Regions from separate parts of the Luteibacter sp. PvP120 genome, predicted to be linked through region 1. Evidence: predicted binding sites of a transcription regulator. Region 1 holds the regulator's gene; the other holds the start of a gene.
What was found. Region 1 encodes FliA, which starts transcription of late flagellar genes. Its sites were predicted from a motif close to TAAAGTTTNNCNNNCNNNGGCCGATAA; they were not measured.

Region 1 (9,581 bases):
CGCAGCGCCAGTCCAGCGCCGCGCTGGCCGCCAGCGTCGCCGACGTGGTGCGCGCCGCCACGACCGGTCCGCACGCCGCGAACAACGACGCCGCCGTCAACGGCGTGCGCGCCGAGATCAACAACCTGCGCGAGATGCTGGAAGTGCAGCTGTCGACGCTGGCCTGGAACCAGATGGACCGCGAGCAGCCGCTGCGTGCCCGCGTGCTGCGCGAGATGACCCGTCTTGGTATCGACGGCGACGTGGCCCGCGCGCTGTGTGCCGAACTGCCGCCGGGCATGACCCCGGAGCAGGCCCGTTACCTGCCGCTGGGCATCCTCTCGCGCAACATCCGCACCAGCGGGCGCAACGCCGACACGGCCGGCAGCGCAGTCACCGCGCTGGTCGGCACCACCGGCGTGGGCAAGACCACCACCATCGCCAAGCTGGCCGCCCGTGCGGTGCTGCGTCACGGCGCATCCAACGTCGCCCTGATCAGCGCCGACCAGTACCGCATCGGTGCCGGCGCGCAGCTTGAACATTACGGCCGCCTGCTGGGCGTGCGTGTCTACAACGCCCACGACGCGCAGAGCCTGCGCAACGTGCTGCTGCAGTTGCGCGGCAAGCACACGGTGCTGATCGACACCGCCGGCCTGGCCGGCAATGACCCCAAGCTGCAGCAGCAGTTCGAAACGCTGCGCGCGATGACCGAAGTACGCGTGTGCCTGGTGCTCGCGGCGAACGCCCAGGCGCAGGCGATCGACAACGCCGTGCGCGCCTACGCGCCGCTGTCCCCGCAGGCCGCGATCCTGACCAAGCTCGACGAGGCGCCGCTGATCGGTGGCGCCCTCTCGGCCGTCATCCGGCACGGCATGCCGCTGGACTACACCACCGACGGCCAGCGCGTGCCGGAAGACATCGCCTCGGCGGACGCGCGCAAGCTCGTCTGCCTTGCGGCCCAACTGGTCAGGCAGCGCAACGACGAACCGGACGACGCGATCCTCGCCGACCGTTTCGGCTTCGCCGCCACGCCCGCCCTCGCCTGACCCCGGAACTGAAGTAACGTGACTACGGCATCCGCATCCGCACACCCTTTCACGGCAGTGAATTCCTTCATGAGCACACACGTCGATTCCACCCAGGCCGCCGGACTCAACTGGCTTGCCGACCGTCGCCCGACCCGCAGCATCGCGATCGCGGGCGGCAAGGGCGGCGTGGGCAAGACCACGGTGGCGGTCAACCTGGGCATGGCGCTGTCCATGGGCGGGCGCGACGTGGTCCTGCTGGACGCGGACCTGGCCATGGCCAACATCGACGTGCTCCTCGGCCTGCAGCCCACGCGCCACCTGGGTCACATGCTCGAGGGCGAGTGCCGCATCGAGGACCTGATCCTCCATGCCAACCACGGCTTGAAGGTGATCCCCGCCACCTCGGGCGCGCGCCGCATGGCGCAGCTCCCGAACATCGAGCACGCCGCGGTGATCCGCGCGTTCGACGAATACCCCGTGGCCCCCGAATACCTGATCGTCGACACCGCGGCCGGCATCTCCGACAGCGTCTCGATGTTCGCCGCCGCGTCGGACGAGGTGGTGGTGGTGGTCTGCGACGAGCCGGCCTCGCTGACCGACGCCTACGCGCTGATCAAGGTGATGAGCCGCGAATTCGACGTCAACCGCTTCCGCATCGTGGCCAACATGGTCCGCCACGCCCAGGAAGGCCGCCAGCTGTTCGAGAAGCTGGCCCGCGTGACCAATCGCTTCCTGGACGTGTCCCTGGACTTCATGGGCATGGTGCCGCACGACGAGTACCTGCGACAGGCCATCCGCCGCCAGTCGGCCGTGGTCGACGCCTGGCCGAGCAGCCGTTCGGCCGTGGGATTCAAGAATCTTGCCCGGTCGGTCGATACATGGGGTGAACCCGAACCCCGGGTGCAGGGCCGCATCGGCTTTTTCGCCGAACGGAACCACATGGGGGGAGGGCTGCCACTGTGAGTGTTGCAAGCGAATACCTTGAAGTAACAAAGGTTTCGGCCGACCAGCTGGTCAGGACGCATGCCCCGCTGGTGCGCCGGATCGCCTATCACCTGATGGGTCGCCTGCCGCCGAGCGTGGATGCGAACGACCTGATGCAGGCCGGGATGATCGGGCTACTGGAGGCGGCAAGGAATTACTCGCCGACTCGCGCGGCCAGCTTCGAGACCTATGCGGGAATCCGCATTCGTGGCGCCATGCTGGACGAACTGCGCAAGACGGACTGGACCCCGCGCTCCGTCCATCGGAAGCTGCGCGAGGTGGCGGAGGTAACGAGACAGATCGAGAACGAGACGGGTGGCGACGCCGAAGACGCGGAAGTGATGAAGCGGCTGGGCATCGACGCCATGGAGTACAACCAGATCCTGGCCGACGCGGCGAGCGCGCGGTTGCTCAGCCTGACGGCGCCGGAAGGCGACGAAGGCGCGGCGATCGACGTGGCGGACCCGGACGCCGCGGGTCCGGAAGGCAACTTCGAGAAGAACGGCCTGCGCGACGCGCTGGCCCATTCGATCGACGGTTTGCCGGAACGCGAGAAGCTGGTCATGTCCCTGTACTACGATGAAGAGCTCAACCTGAAGGAAATCGGTGCGGTGCTGGGTGTGAGCGAGTCGCGGGTGTGCCAGATCCATGGCCAGGCCCTGATTCGCCTCCGCGCACGCATGTCGGGTTGGAAAGACAAGCAGTGACGGCATCGCGGTGCCGTCGCCGGTAAAGAAAAAAGCGTACGAGGCGGAGAGCAGTTTTGGACAAGAACATGAAGATCCTCGTGGTGGACGATTTTTCCACCATGCGGCGCATCGTCAGGAACCTCCTGGTCGAGTTGGGTTTCACCAACACGCTCATCCAGGAGGCCGAAGACGGCAACGCGGCGCTCGCGCTGCTGCGCGCGCAGCCCATCGACCTGGTCGTCACCGACTGGAACATGCCCAACATGACGGGCATCGACCTGCTTCGCGCCATTCGCGCGGATGCGGCGTTGAAGTCCATGCCCGTGTTGATGGTCACCGCGGAAAACAACCGCGACCAGATCATCGCCGCCGCGCAGAGCGGCGTGAACGGTTACGTGGTCAAGCCCTTCACGGCGGTGACGCTGAAGGAAAAGCTCGACAAGATATTCGAACGACTTGCCGCGGCAGCGGGCTGAGGGAATGACGATGAACACGATGCTTTCCCCCGGCCAGGACGTGGCCCCCCAGTTGCGTGAACTGCTCGATGCCGACGACTCGGCGGCGTTCGAGAAAGCGCTCGACGACCTGATCCGCAGCCGCGAGCAGCACCTGTTCCTGGCGCTGGGCCACCTCGCGCGCGACCTGCACGAATCCGCGCGTCGCCTGGCCTCCGACATCTCCACCGATGGCGTGCCGGGCAACATGAGCGATGCGCGCAAGCATCTGCGTGATGTGCTGGAAATGAGCTCCACGGCGGCCCATCGCACGCTGGACTTCAGCGAGAAGCTGCGTCCGCAGGCTCAGGCGCTGGCCAAGCAGGCCGATGAGATTCTGGTGCTGGATCACGCCGATCCGGCGTTCGGCACCCACGCCACGGCACTGGCCGTGCGTGTCGGCGACTTCGCGCAAAGCTGCGACATCGGGCTGGGCGAGATGGTCGAGGCGCAGTCCTGGCAGGATCTTTCCGGTCAGCGCGTGGCCCAGGTCGAGGCCTTCATGGCCAAGGTCGAATCCTCGCTCGTCGAGCTGGTCCGACTCACCGGTTCGCTCGCGGGCGGTAATGCGCCGGCCGCCGAGAAGGTCAGCCAGGACGAAGTGGACCGGCTCCTCAGCGAATTCGGTTTCTGAGTACCCTATGAGCGTGGAGCTGGACAACGAGCTGCTCAATGTCTTCCTGATCGAAGCGCGCGAATTGCTCGAGAGCCTGGGCGAACAGCTCGTGGATCTCGAAGCCTCTCCGCACGACGTGGAGCTGCTTAACGCGGTGTTCCGTGCCTTCCACACGGTGAAAGGCGGGGCGGGCTTCCTTGGCCTCAACGCCATGGTCGAGCTGTGCCATCGTGGCGAGGATCTGCTCAACGAGGCCCGCAACGGGGTGATCGTGCTGCACGCCGCCTATATGGACGCGCTGCTCGAATCGCTCGACCTGCTCAACGACATGATGCGTGCCGCCGACGGCGGCGTGCCGATCGAGCCCGCACCGCGTTCGCTGCTCGATCGCCTGCTGATCCCCGGTCGCGCCGTGTCCGCGCCGCCGGTGGCGCTTGCCGTGCCGATCTCGGCGGCCGCCACGTCGACGGCGACCGCGGCAGCCCCCGGCCCGCAGAAGCCGTACGACCCGATCGAGGACGAGTTCGAGGCGATGCTCGACGCCGCCCGCACCGATCGCACGCCGGCGGCACCGTCGGGCACGATCAACGACGACGAATTCGAAGCCCTGCTCGACTCGCTCTACGGCACCGGTGCGCCCGGCGCCGAGGGTGCGTCCGCTCCGCCGCCGCCCGCCCCGGTCGTTGCCGTGGCCCCGGCGCCCGTGGCGAACAACGACGCCATCAGCGACGACGAGTTCGAGGCGCTGCTGGATTCCCTGCACGGTGCGGCCGCACCGGGCGCGATCGTGCCGCCGACGGCTCCCGTCGCCGTTGCGGTTCCCTCCGTTGCGGTGCCGGTTGCCGCTGCGCCTGCCGCAGCTTCACCCGTCGCGTCTGCCCCGGCTCCTGCCCCGGCCGCCAGCGCGGAGAAGCGCGCTTCTTCCACCGCCGACACTACCGTGCGTGTGGACACCCACCGCCTGGACAGCCTGGTCGACGCGGCGGGCGAACTGGTGCTGGTGCGCAACCGCCTCACCAGCCTGGCGCCGCGCGGCGGCAACGATCCGATGGAGCGCGCCATCGGCGAGCTGGAGCGCGTCGCCGAAGACCTGCAGAACGCCGTGCTGCGCATGCGCATGCAACCGGTCGGCAAGCTGTTTTCCCGTTTTCCGCGCATCGTTCGCGACCTTGCCCGCCAGCTCGGCAAGGAAATCGAGCTGGTCACGGAAGGCGAGGACACCGACATCGACCGCACCGTGGTCGAGGCCCTGGCCGATCCCCTGGTCCACCTGCTGCGCAATGCGGTGGACCACGGCGTGGAGATGCCCGATGCGCGTGCGGCCGAAGGCAAGCCGCGCCTGGGCACCGTGCGCCTGGCGGCCGGCCAGTATGGCGACCGCATCGTCATTACCGTCACCGACGACGGCAAGGGCATGGATCCCGAAGTGCTCCGGCGCAAGGCGGTCGAGAAGGGCCTGATGGATGCCGAGCAGGCCGCACGCCTGGACGAGCGCGAGTGCTACGAGATCGTTTTCCGGCCCGGTTTCTCCACGGCCAGCCAGGTATCGGACATCTCCGGCCGCGGCGTCGGCATGGACGTGGTCAAGACCAAGATCGTCGAACTGGGCGGCACGCTGTCCATCGATTCGCGCGTGGGCCACGGCAGCACCGTGCGCCTCTCCGTGCCGCTCACGCTGGCGATCATGCGTGTACTGATGGTGCGCGTGGGGCATCGGTTGCTGTCGCTGCCGCTGTCCAACGTCAGCGAGGTATTCGAGCTGGTGCCCGGGCAGATCCAGGAACTGGACGGCCGCATCGTCGCGGCACACCGCCAGCGCGCGCTGCCGCTGGCCGACCTCGGCCACTGGGCCGGCACCGGCGGCAAGGGCGGCCACGTGGTCGTCGTGCAGATCGGTCACCAGACCCTGGGTTGCCTGGTCGACGAAGTGCTCGGCCGCGAGGACGTCATGGCCAAGCCGCTCGGCCCGTTCCTCAAGGACGTACCCGGCGTGGCGGGTGCCACCATCACGGGCGACGGGCGGATTTCGCTGGTACTCGACCTGTCCGGCCTGGCCGACGACAGCGGGCAGGTCTTGCCGTCGCTGCGCATGGCGGTCTGATGGATATCGTCAGCGTCGTCGGCACGATCCTGGCCTTCGTGGTCATCATCGTGGGGACCATCCTCAAGGGCTCCAGCCTCGACGCCCTGTGGAACCCGGCGGCCTTCGTCATCGTCTTCCTCGGCACGCTGGCCGCGCTGCTGGTGCAGACACCGGGGCCCGTGCTCAAGCGTGCCTGGAGCATGCTGCCCTGGGTCTACCGTCCGCCCGACATCGAGTCGGAGGACCTCGTCGGCCGCATCGTCGGTTGGAGCGAGATATCCCGGCGCACCGGCCTGCTCGGGCTGGAACCCTCGATCGAGCGCGAGTCGGACCCCTTCATCCGTAAGGGGCTTCAGCTGCTGGTGGACGGCACCGAGCCCGACGCCATGCGTTCGGTCCTGGAAGTGGAAGTGCTCGCGCGCGAGCACAACGACATCGAGGCAGCCAAGGTCTACGAGAACGCCGGCGCCTATTCCCCGACGATGGGCATCATCGGCGCCGTCATGGGCCTGATGTCGGTCATGCAGAATCTGGCCGACCCCAGCAAGCTCGGGCACGGCATCGCCGCGGCCTTCGTTGCCACCATCTACGGCATCGGGCTGGCCAACCTGCTGGCCCTGCCGATGGCCTCGCGACTGAAGGGCCTGGCGCGTCGCCGTTCGCAGATGCGCGAGATCCTCGTCGAAGGCCTGGTCTCGATCGCCCAGGGTGACAACCCGCGGCACATCGAGAGCAAGTTGCAGGGGTTCCTGACGTGAAGCGTCGCCACCACGAAGAGCACATCAATCACGAGCGCTGGGCTATCCCCTACGGCGATCTGATCACGTTGCTGCTCGCCCTGTTCGTGGTGATGTACGCCGTGTCGGCGGTCAACGAGACCAAGTTCAAGGTGATGGCCCAGTCCATCAACGAGGCTTTCAACGGTACCGGCAAGGTGATCGAGCCGATCCGCGAGGCCACGCCGGCGCAGGTGCCGCTGCCCAACCAGTCACGCGCGCCGGCCGCCGCGCCCATCGCGCGCATCGACGTGCCCGTGCCGCCGCGAAACCTGCCGTTGCCGGGCCACGAAGGTGCTGCCGCGCAGCGCCAGGACGGCACGAAGGCCAACATCGCCCCGGCAGCCTCCGTCGCCTCCGTGGCCTCCGTCGCGGTGCCGGCTGCGGCCGACACGGCCAGCGTCGGCAAGACGAACGACGCCAGCCTCAGTCAGATATCCGACGAGGTGAAGCGGGCCATGAAGCCCCTGATCGACAAGAGCCTGGTCAATGTGCGGCAGACGCCGGACTGGCTCGAGATCGAGGTCAAGACGGACATGCTCTTTCCCGTGGGCGTGGCGAAGCTGCAACCGCCCGCCGACGAAGTCCTGCGCAAGCTGGCCGGCATCCTCGCGCCGTTTCCCAATGCCATGCGCATCGAGGGCTACACCGACAACACCCCCATCGCCACGCCCACGTTCCCGTCCAACTGGGAACTGTCGGCGGCGCGCGCCGCCACCGTGGCGCGGCTGTTGACCACCATGGGTGTCGATCCGCATCGCGTGGGCATCATCGGCTGGGGCGAGTTCCGTCCCATCGTGGCCAACGACACCGACGACGGCCGCAACCGCAACCGGCGCGTGCTGATCGTGGTGATGAGCGACAAGGCCGCGCCCGCCCGTTTCTACAGCGATACCGCGCACCTGGCCCCGAGCGAGGCCAATCGCTGATGCAGACCTGGGCGATCGCCAACCAGAAGGGCGGGGTGGGCAAGACCACCACGACGGTGGCGCTGGGCAGCCTGCTGGCGGCGGCTGGCGAGCGCACCTTGTTGATCGACATGGACCCGCACGCCTCGCTCTCCGGCTACATCGGGGTCGAAGGTGGCACGCATGGCAGCGTCTACGACCTGTTCGGCACCAGCGGCAACGCCATCCCCCTGCCGGTGCGCACGCTGGTGCATGCCACCCAGTGGCATCGACTGAGCGTACTGCCGGCCTCGGCCGCCATGATCACGCTGGATCGCCAGCTGGGCACGCGTGCCGGGCAGGGCCTGGTGTTGTCGCAGGCGCTCGCGGAACTGGCACCCGATTTCGACCATGTATTGCTCGACTGCCCGCCGACCCTGGGCGTGCTGATGGTCAACGCCCTGGCGGCGAGCGATCGCCTGGTGGTGCCTACGCAGACCGAGGCCCTGGCGCTTGCCGGCCTCGAGCGCATGCTGCGCAGCCTGTCGATGATCGAACGCTCGCGCGGCCGGCCGCTGCCGCGCACCATCGTGCCCACTCTCTACGACGCGCGCACCCACGCCTCGCGTGCCTGCCTCGCGCAGTTGCGCGAACAGTACGGCGACAGCGTGAGCGAAGCCGTGATCCCTACCGACACGCAGATTCGCGAGGCCAGCGCGGCGGGTATTCCGCTGGCGTCGTGGCCGGCCGCGAAACGCGGCGGCCTGGCGTATCGGCAGTTGCTCGACGAGTTGCGCCTGCCCGCGCGCGAGGCACCCGTCGCCACCAGCACCACCGGCGCGGCAGCGTGATGCGTGCCAAGCAGGACGCCGAACAGGTGGTGGCCGACTACCTGGCCGAACTGCTGACACCGGCCGTCGCGCCGCCGGCCGTTCCCGAAACGCGCGGCGCGGTGGTGGCCATCGAAACCTGGCGCAATGCACCCTCGCAGCCCGTCGGCCCGCGTGTGGACGCCCGCTATCTGCTGTGCATCGCGGCTGGCGTGAAGCTGGCCGTGCCGATGGCCGAGGTCAGCCACGTGCTGCCCATTCCGCCGTTGTCGCCGCCGAACACGCCCAATCCGATCTGCCTGGGCCGGTGGCGTCATCCTGGCGGTGAAGCACGGGTGGCCGATCTTGCGGCCATCCTTTCCCCGGACATGGCCGGCGCGCTGGCATCCACCCTGGTGCTGCTCGGCGAGCGCGGCTGGGCGCTGGCCTGCATCGTCGTGGACGAGCCGGTGGAACTCCATACGGACGTCATCCAATGGCGCCATGGTGCGACCACCCGGCCGTGGCTGGCCGGCATGTCGCAAGATCCCAAATGCGGCGTGGTGGATACCATCGCGCTGATCGAATGGCTGGAAAAGGAGCTGGATCCGTGACCGACTCACAAGGCAACGGCCAGGGCACCTGGCTGGGTTTCTCGCTCAAGGGCCAACGTTATGCGGTGCCCCTGGCCAGCGTGCGCGAAGTGATCCGCCCGGGCGACATCACGCCGGTGCCCGGCGGGCCGGCGGACGTGCTGGGCATCGTCAACCTGCGTGGCCAGATCGTCCCCGTGCTGGACGGCCGGCGCCGTTTCGGCCTGGACGGCCACGTGGAGCCCGGCGCGGAGGATACCCACCGCGTCATCGTGTTCGACGATAGCGGCAGCATCGTCGGCATGCTCATCGACGTGATCGGCGACATGCTGCAGTTCGATGCCGTCGACGTGGACGTGCCGCCGCCCGGCCGTGCCGACCGGCGCGACGATCCGGTCACCGGCGTCATCACCCGCGACGACGGGTTCATCGCGCTGATCGACGTGGCGCGGCTGTGCCGCAGTTGACGCGAGCGGCGTCAGCTGCGGCGTCGGTAGGCAGCGCCGCCGCGTTGCGCTAACGTGTCCGCGCTCATACCGGGAGCCTTACCGCATGAACCCCATCGTCGGATACGTCCTCGTCGGACTGGCCCTCGTCAACCTGCTGGGCCTGTTGCTGGTGTTTCGCCGGCTGGGTAGGGCGG
Region 2 (9,581 bases), on a different contig from region 1:
CGGTCGCTACCTCGTCGCCGACGCCGGCGTGCTGCTGGCGCGGGTGACGCAGGAGAAGGAAAAGGGTGCGAACGTTCGCTACCTGGGCCTGGACACGGGCATGAACAGCCTGATCCGCCCCGCGCTGTACGATGCGTGGCACGAGATCGTCAACCTCACGCGCCATGGCGAGCCGGCCACCACCATGTACCAGGTGGTCGGCCCCATCTGCGAATCCGGCGACATCCTCGGCTCGGACCGGCGGCTGCCGGCATCGATGGAAGACGACGTGATCCTGGTGGCGCAGGGCGGTGCCTATGGCGCCGTCATGTCGTCGCGTTACAACCTGCGCGACGAAGCCGACGAGGTACTGCTGCCGTGACCGCCACGCTCAACGATCCACGCGGCAGCGCCAGCTTCCGTTTCGTCCGTCATACCTTCGTCGATGGCGTCGCGGAGCTGGTCTACGCCTTCGACGACGGCGTGGAGCTTACCGAGCGGGTAACCTTCCCCGGTGCGCCGACCGTGCCGGTGGAACGGGAAGCCGCCTTCGCCGCGGCCCTGCGCCTGCTGCACATCGTGGCCGGGGTCAGCTATTACAAAGCGGGCATTCCGCCGTCCATCGTCGTCGAGGGCCAGCCCCTCGACGAAGCCACGGCCAGCCTGGCCGATGCGCTGTACCTGCACGGCCTGGCCGAGTTCGCGTACCGCAACCGGCTCGACCTGCGCGGCCGCATCGCCTTCCCGTTCGAGCGTTCGGTGCACCGTGCCGCGCCGGCGGTCGGCTTGCCGGCGCGATCGCTGCTGCCCATCGGCGGCGGCAAGGATTCGGTGGTGGCCGTCGAGGCGGTGAAGTCGATCGGCGGCGACGCCACGGCGGCGTGGGTGGGCAATTCCCCGCTCATCGCCGAATGCGCGGCACGCACGGGTCTGTCCACGCTCAACGTGTCGCGCGAACTGGCGCCCGGCTTGTTCGAGCTCAATCGCCTGGGTGCGTGGAACGGGCATATCCCGGTCACCGCGATCAATTCGGCCATCCTCACGCTGGCCGCGCTGCTGTACGGCTACGACTCCATCGTGTTCGCCAACGAGCGCTCCGCCTCGGTGGCCACGCTGGAATACGACGGGCAGGAAGTGAACCACCAGTGGAGCAAGGGCTACGGCTTCGAGAAGACCTTCCACGACTATCTGCATTCGCACGTGGCGGCGGACCTGGACTACTGCTCGCTGCTGCGGCCGTGGTCGGAACTGGCCGTGACCAGCGCATTCGCGCGTCTGGGCACGGGCTATTTCGATGTGTTCTCCAGCTGCAACCGTAACTTCCGCATCCTCGGTCCGAAACCGGCGGATCGCTGGTGCGGGCAATGTCCGAAGTGTCACTTCGTGTTCCTGGCACTGGCACCCTTCCTTGCCAAGCCTCGGCTGGTGTCGATCTTCGGCCGCAACCTGCTCGACGACGACGTGCTGGCCGGCGCGTTTGATGCCCTGCTGGAATACAAGGACCACAAGCCGTTCGAGTGCGTCGGTGAAGGCGCCGAGGCCCGCGCCGCGCTGGCCTCGCTGGCCGAGCGTCCGGAGTGGCGCGAGGATGCGCTGGTCTCGCGCTTCCGTCGTGAGATCCTGCCGCAGCTGGACCCAAGCGAACTGGCGTTGGAACCGTGGCTGCAGCCTGGTGCATCGCACCTGGTGCCGGAACGCCTTCACGGAGCGCTGGATGCATTGGGCTGATCTTGCGGGACGGCGTGTCGCCGTGTGGGGCTTCGGTCGTGAGGGCCGCGCGGCACTGAATGCGCTGGCGCGGCACCTGCCGGGCCAGCCGGTCGACCTCTACTGTGCAGCCGACGAAGCGGAAACGGCGCGAGCCGCGTATCCGGCGTTGCGCGTGCACGAGGCCGCGCCGGATGCGGATGCTCTCGCCGCGTACGAGGTCGTCATCAAGTCGCCGGGCATTTCGGCCTATAAGCCGGAGATGCTCGCCGCGCAGTCGCGTGGCACGCGCTTCACCTCCGGCACCGCCCTGTGGTTCGCCGCCAACGTCTCGGCGAACACCATCGCCGTCACGGGCACCAAGGGCAAGAGCACCACGTCGGCGCTGGTCGCGCATCTCGCCCGTGCGCTAGGCGTGCGCACGGCGCTGGCCGGAAACATCGGCCTGCCGATGCTCGAACTGGACGGCCAGACGGCCGACCTGTGGGTGATCGAGCTGTCCAGCTTCCAGACCGGCGAGGCCTTCGGCGTGGGCCTTGGGGTGGTTACCAGCCTCTACGAGGAACACCTCGACTGGCACGGCTCGCGCGAGCGCTACGTCGACGACAAGCTGAAACTGCTGGCGTCGTCGGGACGGGTGCTGGTCAATGCCCTGCAGCCTGCCTTGCTGGCGCGTGCCGCGCCGCATCCGGGCCTGCATACCTTCGGCGACGTGGCGCACTGGCACGTGGCCGATGGCTGGATACGGCGTAGCGACGAGAACGTAATCGCTGCCTCGCAGGTGTCCGCGCCCGGCCTGCACAATGCGCTCAATGCCTGTGCCGCGCTGGCCGCCCTCGAGATCATGGGTTTCGATACGCGAGCGGCGGCGCCCGCGCTGTCTTCTTTCGTTCCCTTGCCGCATCGCCTGCAACCGTTGGGTGTGCGCGACGGCCTGCGCTGGATCAACGATTCCATCAGCACCACGCCGCTGGCCAGCCTCGCGGCACTGGAAAGCGTGGGCGACGCGCGTGTCGCGCTGATCGTGGGTGGGCACGACCGTGGGCTGGACTGGACACCCTTCATCGAAGCGATGCGGCAGCATGCCCCGGCGGCGATCGTCTGCCAGGGCAGCAACGGGCCCCGCATCGCCGAGGCGCTGGAGGCGGCGGGCGTGGCGCAGGTGCATCGTGAGGCCGATCTTTCCGCCGCTGTCGCGGCTGCACGCAGGGTGCTCGACGGCGATGGGGTGGTGTTGCTTTCGCCCGGTGCACCCAGCTTCGACCAGTTCCGCGACTACGCGGAACGGGGCAAGCGGTTTGCCGCATGGGCTGGCTTCGACACGGAAGACGCCACTCTCAAGGGGTTGGGCGTGCTTTGACCGGTCAGTCCGTGGTCGCCGCCAGCAAGGTGCCGACCACCGCGGCAAGGGCGGCATAGAGCTCCGGCGGCACGTCGTCGCGCAGGCGCACCGCCGCCAGCAACGTGGCGACCTGCGGGTCGAGGTGCGGGGCGAGGCCCATGGCCTGTGCACGTTCCAGCATTGCTTTAACCCCCTCGGCATCCACGCGCTCGTTCTTGCCGCTGCTGGTGGGCGTCGCAAGCCGCAGCGTGACGCTGCGTCGCGGTGAAGGCAGGGCCTGGCTCATGCGCGCGCTTCGAGAAGGACAGCGCTATAAGCGCTGGTGGGCACGGGCAGGCCGTGTATGCAGGAGAAATGGTCGAGCTGGAGGCCGCTCTTTTCCATCGTGCGACGCAGGGGAACGAATTCGTTTTCGAGGCGTGCGGCCGTCGGCCCGTGGTCTGCCCATAGGCGTACGGACACCCGCGGGGCGCGAAGCTGGATTTCGCCCTGCACCGCGCCGAGGGTCGGTGGGTCGATGGCGAAGCCGATGGTCCACAGACCTTCCGGCTCGCCCGGGCCGGCCTTGCCTTCCTCGATGCGTAGCTGGAGCACGTCATAGCCGCGCACGCCGGCCAGGGGTACCTCCACCATCCACACGCCGGCCTGGGGATGCGACTCGAGCTGGGCGATTTCCACACGCGACAGCGCGGCGCGGGTATCCGTGCGCAGCTGGCTGACCAGGGTGTCGACGTCGTCTTCGGTGATGGCCAGGTCGTCGGCGCGCGCCTGTGCCACCAGCGCGCGCTGTGCGAGCGGCGGAGGCGTGTCGCTGAGCGGACGGGGCAAGGCACCGAGGGGGCCTTTACCGGTACCCGTGGAGAACGTCCCGCCCATGCCGGCGGCAAGGCCGGGCGCACGGGTCGCTGGCAGGTCGGCCAGCACCCGGCGCAGCACCATCAGCGCGGCCTTGAAGTCGTCGGACGCCGGCAGTTCGGCATGCGGTTCGGCCAACTGGGACTCCAGGAAGACGCCGCTACGGGCGATGGCTTCCTTCATGCCCGTCGGCGTGCCGACATCGTCGGGGCGGCTGATCGAGGCTTCCAGTGTGGCCAGGGCCGCGCGTAGCGGTGCGGGAAGCGACCGCGCAACGGGGCTGCGGGCCAGCGCGGCCAGCGCGCCGAGCAGCGGGGCATAGCCGTTCTGCTGCGGAAGGCGCTCGCGCAGGCCCTGCAAGGCCACGCGTTCGTCGGTCGGCGCGAGCACCACTTCCAGTTGTGGCTGCGTGCCCTGGGTGAGTACCCGCACCTGGAACTGCGAAGGCAGCTGCGTACCGGTCGTATCGGCTTCGACCGTCATGCCACCGATGTCCAGCAGCAGCTTGCCTATGTCGTTCTGGCCGATCACCCGCGCCGTGAGCAACGTGCCCACCCGCCATGCGTCGGCGGCGGCGGTGGTGCCCGCAGCCGCGCCGGCCCAGAGCTGGGCGGCGACACTGGTCGGCTGAATGATCAAGGGCAGTTACTCCCGGGGGCTGTGCGAACCCCGGTCTGGGCTCGCTCCTGTGGTGAGGGGATCGGCGGAAACTCGCGAAACTTTAGGAACATGCCGACACGGCGTGGCGCTTAAACGGCAGTAGCCACTCCCGTTACACTAGGGGAATGACCCAGCTCCCCTTCGACCTTCTCGCCACCGACGGCGCGGCGCGGCGCGGCCGTCTCCGCTTCGGCCGTGGCACCGTGGAAACCCCGGCCTTCATGCCGGTGGGCACCTACGGCTCCGTCAAGGCCATGACCCCGCGCGATGTGCTCGACACCGGCGCGGAAATCATCCTCGGCAACACCTTCCACCTGTTCCTGCGTCCCGGTCTGGAGATCGTCGGGGAGTTCGGCGGGCTGCACCGGTTCATCGGCTGGGACAAGCCGATCCTGACCGATTCCGGCGGCTTCCAGGTGTTCTCCCTGGCGCACAAGCGGAAGATCACGGAGGAAGGGGTGACCTTCGCCTCGCCCGTGGACGGCTCCAAGGTGTTCCTCTCGCCCGAGGAATCGATGCGTATCCAGAAGGTGCTGGATTCGGACATCGCGATGATCTTCGACGAGTGCACGCCGTACCCGGCCACGGAGAAGGTCGCGTCGGACTCCATGGAGCTCAGCCTGCGCTGGGCGGAGCGCTCGCGGCAGGCCTTCGACGACCTGCGTAACCCCAACGCGCTGTTCGGCATCGTCCAGGGCAGCACCTACGAAAACCTGCGGCAGCGCTCGGCGTCCCGCCTGATCGAGATCGGCTTCGACGGCTACGCCATCGGTGGCCTGGCCGTCGGCGAGCCCGAGGCCGAGCGCAATCACACCCTCGACCTGACCCTGCCGATGCTGCCCAGGGACCGCCCGCGTTACCTGATGGGCGTCGGCCGGCCGGAGGACATCGTCGAGGCCGTCCGCCGGGGCATCGACATGTTCGACTGCGTCATGCCCACCCGCAATGCCCGCAACGGGTTCCTGTTCACCCATGAAGGCACCCTGCGCATCCGCAACGCGAAGTTCGCCGCGGACACGCGCGTGATCGAGGAAGGCTGCGACTGCTACGCCTGCGCCAACGGCTTTTCCCGCGCCTACCTGCGCCACCTGGACCGCTGCAACGAGATCCTGGGCAGCCAGCTGGCCACGATGCACAACCTGCGCCACTACCAGCGTCTGATGGCCGGACTGCGCGGCGCGATCGAGGCGGGCACGCTGGACGACTTCGTGGCGGCGTTCTACGCGGCCCGGCAGAAGGCGACCGTCGACGGTTGACCCGGCCCGGGCCGCGGCTACAGGCCGCCCCGCGACCCCACGGCCGGCGCGGTACATAAGCGCCGGGGGCGTGGCATAATCCACGATCTTTTTACGTGAGCAGCCGCTTTTCCTTGGCTGTTCCATGACTTGCGAGAATCTGCATGAGCCTTCCGATGTTCGCCGCCGTTGCCCAGGCCACCGCTCCCGCCGCCGGCGCCTCCCAGGGCGCGCTGGGCTTTTCGCCGCTGATCATGATGGCGGTGCTGTTCGGCATCTTCTATTTCATGATGATCCGCCCGCAGATGAAGCGGCAGAAAGAGCACCGCGCGCTGCTCGAAGCCCTGTCCAAGGGCGACGAGGTAGTGATGAGCGGCGGTATGGCCGGTCGCATCGAGGACGTGGGCGAGGCCTTCGTCCGGGTGGAGATCGCCCCGGGCACGGTCGTCCAGGTCCAGAAGAGCGCCATCACCCAGGTGCTGCCCAAGGGCAGCCTCAAGAAGTCCTGAGCTTCTTCGCATCGCGTCAGCTGCGGCCGGCACCCGGCCGCCTCCATGGAATGTAAGGCATGAGTGATTTTCCACGCTGGAAGTACGCACTGGTCGTGATCGTGTTGCTGTTCGGCATCGTCTACGCGCTGCCCAACGTCTTCCCGCCACAGCCGGCCGTGCAGATCTCGGGCAACCGCGGCAACGCCGTCGATGCCGGTCTGAAGACCCGGGTCGAGGGCATCCTGGCCGCCGCGAAGGCACCTGCCGCAAGCGTCGACGTGGCCGGCTCCGACAAGGGCGAGCGCCTGCTGGCGCGCTTCAACGATGCCGATTCGCAGGCGCGGGCTTCCGATGCGTTGCGCGGCGCGCTGGGTGACGACTACACGGTGGCGCTGAACCTGGCCTCCACCGTGCCTGCCTGGCTGCGCTCGATCAACGCGTTCTCGATGCCGCTGGGCCTCGATCTGCAGGGCGGCGTTCACTTCCTCATGGAAGTCGACGAAAACGCCGTGATCGACAACCAGGAAACCCGCTACGCGGACGACATCCGCTCCATGCTGCGCGACAAGAAGATCTCCTACGACGCGGTGTCACGCAATCCGCGCGGCCAGGGTGTCGGCGTGGTGCTGCGTAGCGATGCCGACCGCCAGGCGGCCGCCAGCGCCATCAGTGCCGAGTTCACCGACCTGACGGTCACCGACGGCCCCTCGACGGGCAATCGCTTCACGCTCAATGCGGTGGTCAAGCCCACCCGCCTGCGCGAACTGGCGCAGAGCGCCATCACCCAGAACGTGACGACGCTGCGCCAGCGTGTGAACGAGCTGGGCGTGTCCGAGCCGCTGATCCAGCAGCAGGGTGAGAACAAGATCATCGTGGAACTGGCCGGCGTGCAGGACACCGCGGAAGCCAAGCGCCTGATCGGTGCCACGGCTACCCTGGAATACCGTGCCGGCCTGTATACGCCGCAGCAGGCCATGGATGCCGCGCGCAGCGGCAGCGTGCCGCCGGATGCCAAGCTGTATTACGGTCGCGACCGCCGCCCCTACCTGCTCAGCAAGACGGTGATCGCCACGGGCGACCAGCTGACCTCGGCCGTGTCCGGCCGCGACCAGCAGAACGGCACGCCCAATGTCAGCGTTACGCTGAACAGCGCGGCCGCCCGCAAGATGCAGGATTTCACCAACGGCAATGTCGGCAAGCCGATGGCCGTGCTCTACATCACGCGTACCAACGACATCAAGATGGTTGACGGCAAGGAGATCAAGACGCCCAAGACCACCGAGGAAGTCATCAACTACGCCAACATCAGCTCGCCGTTCGGCAAGCAGTTCTCGACCAACGGCCTGCCCAGCGACGCCGAGGCCTCCGACCTCGCGCTGCTGCTGCGCGGCGGCTCGCTGGCAGCCCCGGTGGATATCGTGGGCGAAAGCGTGATCGGCCCCAGCCTGGGCAAGGACAACATCGACAAGGGCTTCAAGGCGGTGATGCTCGGCCTCGGCCTGGTGCTGATCGCCGCGGCCATCTACTACAAGCTGTTCGGCCTGGTCGCCGACATCGCGCTGTTCTTCAACCTCGTGCTGCTCATCGCGGTCATGTCGCTGATCCACGTGACCCTGACCATGCCCGGCATCGCCGGTATCGTGCTCACCCTGGGCATGGCGATCGACGCCAACGTGCTGATCTGCGAACGCATCCGCGAGGAATTGCGCAACGGCTCGTCGCCGCTGGCGGCCATCCGCACCGGTTACGACAAGGCCTGGGCGACCATCCTCGACGCCAACGTCACCCACCTGCTCGCCGCGCTCGGTCTGATGACCATGGGCTCGGGTCCGATCAAGGGCTTCGGTGTCACCCTCTTCATCGGTATCCTGACCTCGATGTTCACGTCGGTAACGGTAACCCATGCCATCACGGCGCTGATCCACGGCGGCCGCAAGCTCAAGACCCTGTCGGTCTGACGGGAGGACGCCATGGAAATCTTCAACCACAACTCGAACTTCAACTTCCTCGGCCTGCGCAAGTACAGCATCGGCCTGGCCGTGCTGCTCATGCTCGGTTCGATCGGCCTGATCCTGACCAAGGGCTTCAACTACGGCCAGGACTTCCTGGGCGGTGTCTCCGTCGTGGTCGACTACGCGCAGCCGATCGAAGTCAACGAGGTGCGCAACACCCTGGAAAAGGCTGGCATCGAGAACCCGCTGGTGCAATCGGTCGGCGGTACACGTGAGTTCAACGTGCGTCTGCTGCCCAAGGACGACAAGGGATCGGCCACGCTCGCGGGCGAAGAGGCCGCAACGAGGGTTTCCAGCGACATCATCGCCGTGCTGAAGACCACGCGTCCCGACGTCACGATGAAGAGCAAATCCTTCGTCGGCCCGCAGGTCGGTGAGGAGCTGCGCAGCGACGGTATCGTCGCCGTGGCCTTCGTCATCATCGGCATCATGGGTTACCTGTGGATCCGCTTCGAGAAGCGTTTCGCCATTGCGGCGCTGGCTACGGAAGTGCACGACGTGCTGGTCACCCTTGGCATCTTCGCGCTCACCCAGCGTGAGTTCGACCTGACGGTGCTGGCCTCCGTCCTGGCCGTGGTCGGCTACTCGATCAACGACAAGGTGGTGGTGTTCGATCGTGTCCGCGAGCTGTTCCGTTCCAGCCGCAATGCCACACCGGAAGAAGTGCTCAACCGGTCGATCAACAGCACGCTGTCGAGAACGATCATCACCTCGCTGTTTACCGGCATCACCATGGCGGCCCTGTTCTTCATCGGCGGCCCGGTGGTGCACGGGTTTGCGATCACCATGCTGATCGGCATCCTGGTGGGTACTTTGTCGTCCATCTTCGTCGCCAGCCCGATCCTCCTGTGGCTGGGTGTGTCCAAGCAGGATCTGATGCCTGTGACCAAGGAAGACCCGGAACTGGCTCGCCGCCCGTAAGGCCAGCCGGTTGCCGTAAAAGAATAAACCCGGCCGAGGCCGGGTTTATTTTTGACGCATCACCCCATCCCTGAGATCAGAAGTCATCCCTGTCCTCGGTGGCGCCTTCGGCATCGTTCGCGAGCGTAACGACGACATAGGCAGAGCCCACAAGCGATGCGCAGAGCCAGGCGTAGACCATCTGGATCGCCGTGCGCGGGATCGCCATGGCGACCCTGGGCGCGAGGGCCAGGCCGGCGATGCCAGCCACGGCCAGTACGGCGGCAACGGCCCACGCCAGCCGCCGCGACGGCAACGTGGTGGTGATAACGTTCATAGCTGTCTTGCCCCTGTTTCGCTGAATCACGCCCGTCGTGAAGTCTTTGTGAGGGCGCTTGAT

Region 2: a site for FliA is predicted at 4,581-4,607, ahead of fliK (flagellar hook-length control protein FliK). Genes of this name have one in related genera too.

The regions. Positions count from the first base shown of each region.
Region 1 is NZ_JBSRXP010000005.1:81,930-91,510, forward strand. It holds gene flhF (flagellar biosynthesis protein FlhF) at 1-1,025, shown strand, start outside; gene ACVKN3_RS11665 (P-loop NTPase) at 1,095-1,970, shown strand; gene ACVKN3_RS11670 (RNA polymerase sigma factor FliA) at 1,967-2,698, shown strand; gene cheY (chemotaxis response regulator CheY) at 2,755-3,156, shown strand; gene ACVKN3_RS11680 (protein phosphatase CheZ) at 3,167-3,808, shown strand; gene ACVKN3_RS11685 (chemotaxis protein CheA) at 3,816-5,891, shown strand; gene ACVKN3_RS11690 (flagellar motor protein) at 5,891-6,631, shown strand; gene motD (flagellar motor protein MotD) at 6,628-7,578, shown strand; gene ACVKN3_RS11700 (ParA family protein) at 7,578-8,387, shown strand; gene ACVKN3_RS11705 (chemotaxis protein CheW) at 8,387-8,959, shown strand; gene ACVKN3_RS11710 (chemotaxis protein CheW) at 8,956-9,405, shown strand; gene ACVKN3_RS11715 (DUF2802 domain-containing protein) at 9,491-9,581, shown strand, end outside.
Region 2 is NZ_JBSRXP010000009.1:115,655-125,235, forward strand. It holds gene ACVKN3_RS16820 (bifunctional aspartate kinase/diaminopimelate decarboxylase) at 1-361, shown strand, start outside; gene murL (UDP-N-acetyl-alpha-D-muramoyl-L-alanyl-L-glutamate epimerase) at 358-1,707, shown strand; gene murD (UDP-N-acetylmuramoyl-L-alanine--D-glutamate ligase) at 1,694-3,046, shown strand; gene ACVKN3_RS16835 (flagellar biosynthesis protein) at 3,051-3,314, opposite strand; gene fliK (flagellar hook-length control protein FliK) at 3,311-4,522, opposite strand; gene tgt (tRNA guanosine(34) transglycosylase Tgt) at 4,669-5,799, shown strand; gene yajC (preprotein translocase subunit YajC) at 5,943-6,287, shown strand; gene secD (protein translocase subunit SecD) at 6,347-8,227, shown strand; gene secF (protein translocase subunit SecF) at 8,240-9,202, shown strand; gene ACVKN3_RS16865 (hypothetical protein) at 9,279-9,518, opposite strand.